DNA from 3 places in the Streptomyces sp. cmx-4-9 genome. Region 2 is predicted to be linked to each of the others. Evidence: predicted binding sites of a transcription regulator. Region 2 holds the regulator's gene; each other region holds the start of a gene.
What was found. The regulator HrcA, encoded in region 2, represses chaperone genes, less so after heat shock. The targets are predictions, from matches to a motif close to TTNGCACTCNGNNNNNCNGAGTGCNAA.
Positions count from the first base shown of each region.

Region 1: the regulator HrcA is predicted to act here: its motif matches at 1,233-1,259, upstream of groL (chaperonin GroEL).
Region 3: the regulator HrcA is predicted to act here: its motif matches at 1,194-1,220, upstream of ACLJTM_RS29555 (FmdB family zinc ribbon protein).

Region 1 is NZ_JAEBEE010000001.1:394,749-397,010, forward strand. It holds gene groL (chaperonin GroEL) at 1-1,073, opposite strand, end outside; gene ACLJTM_RS01920 (cold-shock protein) at 1,430-1,636, opposite strand; gene ACLJTM_RS01925 (MoaD/ThiS family protein) at 2,034-2,262, opposite strand, start outside.
Region 2 is NZ_JAEBEE010000007.1:138,067-140,328, forward strand. It holds gene dnaJ (molecular chaperone DnaJ) at 1-491, opposite strand, end outside; gene hrcA (heat-inducible transcriptional repressor HrcA) at 492-1,508, opposite strand; gene ACLJTM_RS22305 (MBL fold metallo-hydrolase) at 1,656-2,262, shown strand, end outside.
Region 3 is NZ_JAEBEE010000010.1:195,462-197,723, reverse strand. It holds gene ACLJTM_RS29560 (MFS transporter) at 1-1,078, shown strand, start outside; gene ACLJTM_RS29555 (FmdB family zinc ribbon protein) at 1,231-1,539, shown strand; gene ACLJTM_RS29550 (S-methyl-5'-thioadenosine phosphorylase) at 1,629-2,262, shown strand, end outside.

The DNA.
Region 1 (2,262 bases), on a different contig from region 2:
TAGTCCGAGTCGGAGTTCTCGATCTCGGCGCGGATCTGGTTGACGCGACCCTGGACCTGGTCGCTGTCGCCGGAGCCGTCGACGATCGTGGTCTCGTCCTTGGTGATGACGACCTTGCGGGCACGGCCGAGCAGGTCGAGACCGGCGTTCTCCAGCTTGAGGCCGACCTCCTCGGAGATGACGGTGCCACCGGTGAGGATGGCGATGTCGCCGAGCATGGCCTTGCGGCGGTCGCCGAAGCCCGGGGCCTTGACGGCGACGGACTTGAAGGTGCCGCGGATCTTGTTGACGACCAGGGTCGACAGGGCCTCGCCCTCGACGTCCTCGGCGATGATCAGCAGCGGCTTGCCGGACTGCATGACCTTCTCCAGGAGCGGCAGCAGGTCCTTGACCGAGCCGATCTTGGAGTTGACGATCAGGATGTACGGGTCGTCGAGCGACGCCTCCATACGCTCCATGTCGGTGGCGAAGTACGCCGAGATGTAGCCCTTGTCGAAGCGCATGCCCTCGGTGAGCTCAAGCTCCAGGCCGAAGGTCTGCGACTCCTCGACCGTGATGACGCCTTCCTTGCCGACCTTGTCCATCGCCTCGGCGATGAGCTCGCCGATCTGCGTGTCGGCGGCGGAGATGGAGGCCGTCGAAGCGATCTGCTCCTTGGTCTCGACATCCTTGGCCTGCGCGAGCAGGGCGGCGGAGACGGCCTCGACGGCCTTCTCGATACCGCGCTTGAGGGCCATCGGGTTGGCACCGGCGGCCACGTTGCGCAGACCCTCGCGTACGAGCGCCTGGGCGAGCACGGTGGCGGTGGTCGTACCGTCGCCGGCGACGTCGTCCGTCTTCTTGGCGACTTCCTTGACCAGCTCGGCGCCGATCTTCTCGTACGGGTCCTCGAGCTCGATCTCCTTGGCGATGGAGACGCCGTCATTGGTGATCGTGGGCGCGCCCCACTTCTTCTCAAGGACGACGTTGCGACCCTTGGGGCCAAGGGTGACCTTGACGGCGTCGGCGAGCTGGTTCATCCCACGCTCGAGGCCGCGCCGGGCCTCCTCGTCGAACGCAATGATCTTGGCCATCTGAAGTGGTCCTCCCAGGGGGTCCCTCCCATGCCGTAGGCCATGGGGGAAGGGGTGGATTGCTCCGGACCGCGCCCGCGCCCGCGACGGACGGCCTGCACGCCCGGCGGTTCCTTCCCGCCGGACCCTGCGGGCCTCACCGGCCCGGTCCTCGTATCGGTAGCACTCTCACTTGGAGAGTGCTAACGCCAATGATTAGCACTCGCCCCCCGCGAGTGCAAGCGGCTTGGGTCAAGACCGGCCCACGAGTCAGGCAGGACACGGGCCGGCCGGCCACGACGCACGAGGGGCCCACATCCCGTGTCCAGGATGTGGGCCCCTCGTGGCGTTCGCGTGGGCGGTCGATCGCGCCGGGATCAGCCGAGTGCGAGCTTGACCATGTCCGCCTGCGGACCCTTCTGGCCCTGCGAGATCTCGAACTCGACCCGCTGACCTTCTTCAAGGGTGCGGTACCCGTCCATCTGGATGGCGCTGTAGTGGACGAACACATCCGCACCACCGTCGACCGCGATGAAGCCGTAGCCCTTCTCCGCGTTGAACCACTTGACGGTGCCCTGAGCCATGCCTAACTCCCCTATTACTGGCCCTTGCGCAGGAACGCACTTCGCGGTCCCGGGTCTTCACCTGCGTCGGAACGCGTCGACCGAGGCTGAATGTATCTGCGCGGGTGCTGTCTGCAACAGGTCAATCCGACGAGAATTCAGGACACCGGGAAAGATTGAAATAGAGTGAAAATTTGGCATATCCACGGGCAACTCGGGCCGGGCATATTGCGCCAAAGCCCCATACCGCACTTGCACATTGACCCGATGTCGACCCTCACGCGGCCCGTTCATATGCGGCGGGCAAGAACAGCGGAGGGGACTTCCCCAACCCTACCGCGCCCAATCAAGCAGAATTGCCCCCTCCGCTTTGTGGCGGAGGGGGCAATTTCGGTTTCGCGTGTCAGTTACCGGAGGGTCATCCGCCCGCAACGGCAGGAATGATCGAAACGCCCGAACCGTCCGGGGTGACCGCTTCCAGGCCGCCCTCGAAGCGCACGTCGTCGTCGTTCACGTAGACGTTCACGAAGCGCCGCAGCTTGCCCTGGTCGTCCAGGACCCGCGCGGCGATGCCCGGGTGGCTCTTCTCCAGCGACTCGATGACCTCGGCCAGCGTGGCGCCCTCGGCGGACACCTCGGCCCGGCCG
Region 2 (2,262 bases):
CACATGTCACATGTCTGCGCGGAGGTACCGGGCGCGGCCCCCTCGCCGGAGCAGGTGGTGCAGATCACGGCCGTGTCGACCTGGATGTCCTTGGTGGTCCCGAAGGCCGCCTCGTCCAGCTCCAGGTCGAGGCGGATCATGGCGTCCTGGCCGCGGCGGGTCCGCGAGCGCGGGCCGCGCTGCTGGCTCTGGCCGAAGAAGGCGTCCATGATGTCGGAGAAGTTGCCGAAGCCGCCCGCTCCGAAGCCGCCGGCCCCGCCACCGCCGCCCGAGGAGGACAGCGGGTCCCCGCCGAGGTCGTAGACCTGCTTCTTCTGCGGGTCCGAGAGCACCTCGTAGGCCGCGTTGATCTCCTTGAAGCGCTCCTGCGTCTTCGGGTCCGGATTGACGTCCGGGTGGAGTTCGCGGGCGAGGCGACGGAAGGCCTTCTTGATCTCGTCCTGCGATGCGTCGCGGCGCACGCCGAGAACGGCGTAGTAGTCCGTGGCCACTTACGACTCCGCCAGGATCTGTCCGACGTAACGTGCCACTGCGCGTACCGCTCCCATCGTTCCGGGGTAGTCCATGCGGGTCGGTCCGACCACGCCGAGTTTGGCGACTGCTTCGCCGCCCGAACCGTAACCGACCGAGACGACCGACGTGGAGTTCAGCCCCTCGTAGGCGTTCTCATGCCCGATCCGTACGGCCATTCCCGACTCGTTGGCCTCGCCCAGCAGCTTGAGGAGCACGACCTGCTCCTCCAGCGCTTCGAGCACCGGCCTGATCGTCAGGGGAAAATCGTGTCCGAAGCGGGTGAGATTGGCGGTTCCGCCGATCATCAGCCGTTCCTCGGCTTCCTCGACCAGGGTTTCGAGGAGCGTGGCGAGCACGGTGGAGACCGTGCCGCGGTCCTCGGCCTCGAAGGACTCGGGCAGGTCCTGGACGAGCGGGGGGACGTCGGTGAAGCGGCGGCCGACCACCCTGCTGTTGAGCCGGGCCCGCAGGTCGGCGAGGGAGGCCTCGCCGAAGGGGCTCGGGCAGTCGATCAGCCGCTGCTCGACGCGTCCCGTGTCCGTGATCAGTACGAGCATCAGGCGGGCGGGAGCGAGCGCGAGCAGCTCCACGTGCCGGACGGTCGAACGGGTCAGGCTCGGGTACTGGACGACGGCGACCTGGCGGGTGAGCTGCGCCAGCAGCCGCACCGTACGGCCGACCACGTCGTCGAGGTCGACGGCGCCGTCCAGGAAGTTCTGGATGGCCCGGCGCTCGGGCGACGACAGGGGCTTGACCCCCGCCAGCCGGTCGACGAAGAGGCGGTAGCCCTTGTCGGTGGGGATGCGGCCGGCGCTGGTGTGGGGCTGGGCGATGTAGCCCTCCTCCTCCAGCACGGCCATGTCGTTGCGCACGGTGGCGGGTGAGACGCCGAGCCGGTGCCGCTCGGTGAGCGCCTTGGAGCCGACCGGCTCCTCCGTCCCGACGTAGTCCTGGACGATGGCGCGCAGCACTTCGAGTCTGCGTTCACTGAGCATCGCGCACACCTCCAGCTGTGGTCCGTTGCCGAGTTCGTAGCCTGCTGTCTGGCACTCTGAGCATTCGAGTGCCAGAGAACCCCCGCTCAGTGTACGGCCGGGTGGCAAGACCCTGGCAAGGGCGGCCCGCCACGGTAGCGTCGCGGCATGGACGTGCGATGGGAAGAGCAGGGCTGGGAAGAGCTGTCCGGGCGGTCCGGCCGCAGGCGGCTCCCGGTGTGGGATTGCACGGCGGGACTGGTGGTGGGGGACGATTCGGTGCTCCTGATCGACCCCGGGTCCTGTGTCCGCGAAGGGGTGGAACTGCGGGAGCAGGCGGAGCGGCTCACCGGCCGCCGGGTGACCCATATCGCATTCACACACGGACATTTCGACCATGTGCTGGGGGCGGCCGCCTTCGCCGGCGCCGAGGTGTTCGGTGCGGTGGGCCTCGACGGGGTGCTCGCCCGGGACGTCGACGAACTGCGGGAGGGCGCGGTGCGGCAGGGGCTGGCCGAGGACGAGGCCGCCGAGGCGGCGGACGCGCTGGTGCTGCCGCGCCATCCGGTCAGCGGCGAGTGGACGCTGGACCTCGGCGGGGTGCAGGTGCTGCTGGCGAACGTGGGGCCCGGCCACACCGGGCACGACCTGGCCGTCTTCGTGCCGGGCGACCGCGAGGTGGTCTTCTGCGGGGACCTGGTGGAGGAGTCCGGTGCGCCCCAGGCGGGCCCGGACGCCGTTCCGGGGCAGTGGCCCGCCGCCCTGGACCGGCTGC
Region 3 (2,262 bases), on a different contig from region 2:
CGCCGTGCTGCTGCCGGTGGTGCTGGTCCACGCCGCCGCCGTGAGCGGCCTGGCCGCCCTCGCCCTGGCCGGCGCGCCGGTCCTGGCGCTCGCGGCCGCCGCGATCCCGGCCGGCGCCTCCGTGCCGCAGGTCGGCCCGATGGTCCGGGCCCGCTGGGCCGCCAAGCTCGAAGGCTCGCCGCTGCTGCCCACCGCCGCCGCGTTCGAGTCCGTCACCGACGAGTTCACCTTCGTCGTCGGCCCGGTCCTGGCGACCGCGCTCTGCACCGGCCTGCACCCCTCGGCCGGCCTGATCACCGAGGCCACCCTGACCCTGATCGGCGGCCTGCTGTTCGCCGCCCGGCGCGGCACCCAGCCCAAGCCCCACGTCCAGGTCGCCGGCGCCGCCAAGCGCGCCTCGGCCCTGTCCTTCCCCGGCCTGCGCGTCCTGATCGTCGCCTTCCTCGGGATCGGCGCCGTCTTCGGCGGCATGCAGGTCTCGCTGGCCGCCTTCTCGAACGAGATCGGCAACCCGGGCGCCAACGGCCTGCTGTACGGGATCTTCGCGGCCGGCAACATGGTCGCCGGCATCGCCATGGGCGCCATCGCCTGGAAGATCGGCCCGCGCCGCCGGCTGCTGCTCGGCTACATCGGCCTGACCGCCACCGCGTCGCTGCTGTGGGCGGCCGACTCGACGGTCCTGCTGGCCGCACTCGGCCTGCTGGTCGGCCTGTGCATCGCCCCGGCCCTGATCACCGGCTACACCATGGTCGAATCGCTGATCCCGGCGAACGCCCGCACCGAGGCCTTCACCTGGCTGACCGGCGCGGTCGCCTTCGGGCAGGCCATCGCCGTGGTCGTGGCCGGACGCCTGACGGACGCGCACGGCTCCTCGTACGGGTTCCTCGTGCCGCTGGCGGCCACCGCCGTGGCCCTGGTCACCCTGCTGGCCCTGCGGGGCAAGCTGGCTCCGAAGGCGCCCAGCCGCATCGTGAACGCCTCCGGGAACACCTCGGGCGGCGCGGCGGAGAAGGCCTCGGGCAGCGCGGCAGGGAGCGTCGGCACGCAGGCCCGGCCGCGCGACCTGAGCACCGTCTGAGCACCGGTCCGAGCGCGGTTCGGGCGTGCTTCGGGCGTGGTTCGGGCGTGGTTTGGGTCACCGCACGCCGAGGACGGTGGACTGAACGGCCGGAATACGTCACCATGGAGCGTCGTTAGCACTCATTGAGTGAGAGTGCCAGGAGGAAATTCGTGCCGACCTACCAGTACCAGTGCACCGAGTGCGGTGAGGGCCTTGAGGCCGTGCAGAAGTTCACCGATGACGCACTGACCGTGTGCCCGAACTGCGACGGACGCCTGAAGAAGGTGTTCTCCGCGGTCGGCATCGTCTTCAAGGGCTCCGGGTTCTACCGGAACGACAGCCGCGGTGCTTCGTCGAGCAGTACGCCTGCCACGAAGCCGGCCCCGGCCTCGTCGTCCACGCCGTCGACCGCTGCCGCCCCGGCCGCCTCGTCGTCCTCGACGTCCGCCTCCAGCGGCAGCTCCACCTCGGCTGCCTGACCCGCCGGCTTCCTCCTGAGGCCCCGCCGCCCCGCTTGGGCGGCGGGGCCTCAGGCATCCGCCGGGACCTGCCCGGTTAGGGTGACCGCATGGCGAACGCAGAGATCGGTGTCATCGGCGGTTCGGGCTTCTACTCGTTCCTGGAGGACGTCTCCGAGGTCCGGGTGGAGACCCCCTACGGCCCCCCGAGCGACTCCCTCTACCTCGGTGAGCTCGCGGGCCGCCAGGTGGCCTTCCTCCCCCGGCACGGACGCAGCCACACCGTCCCGCCGCACCGGATCAACTACCGCGCCAACCTGTGGGCGCTCCGCTCGGTGGGCGTCCGCCAGGTGCTCGGCCCCTGCGCGGTGGGCGGCCTGCGGCCCGAGTACGGCCCGGGCACGCTGCTCGTCCCCGACCAGCTGGTCGACCGTACGAAGTCCCGGGCGCAGACGTACTTCGACGGGGAGCCCCTGCCCGACGGCAGCGTCCCGAACGTCGTGCACACCACCTTCGCGGACCCGTACTGCCCCGTGGGGCGCTCGGTCGCCCTGGCGGCGGCCCGGGGGCGGCAGTGGGAGCCGGTCGACGGGGGCACGATGGTCGTCGTCGAGGGCCCGCGCTTCTCGACGCGCGCCGAGTCGCGGTGGCATGCCGCGGCCGGCTGGTCGGTCGTCGGCATGACGGGGCACCCGGAGGCGGTCCTCGCCCGGGAGCTGGGGCTCTGCTACACCTCGATGGCCC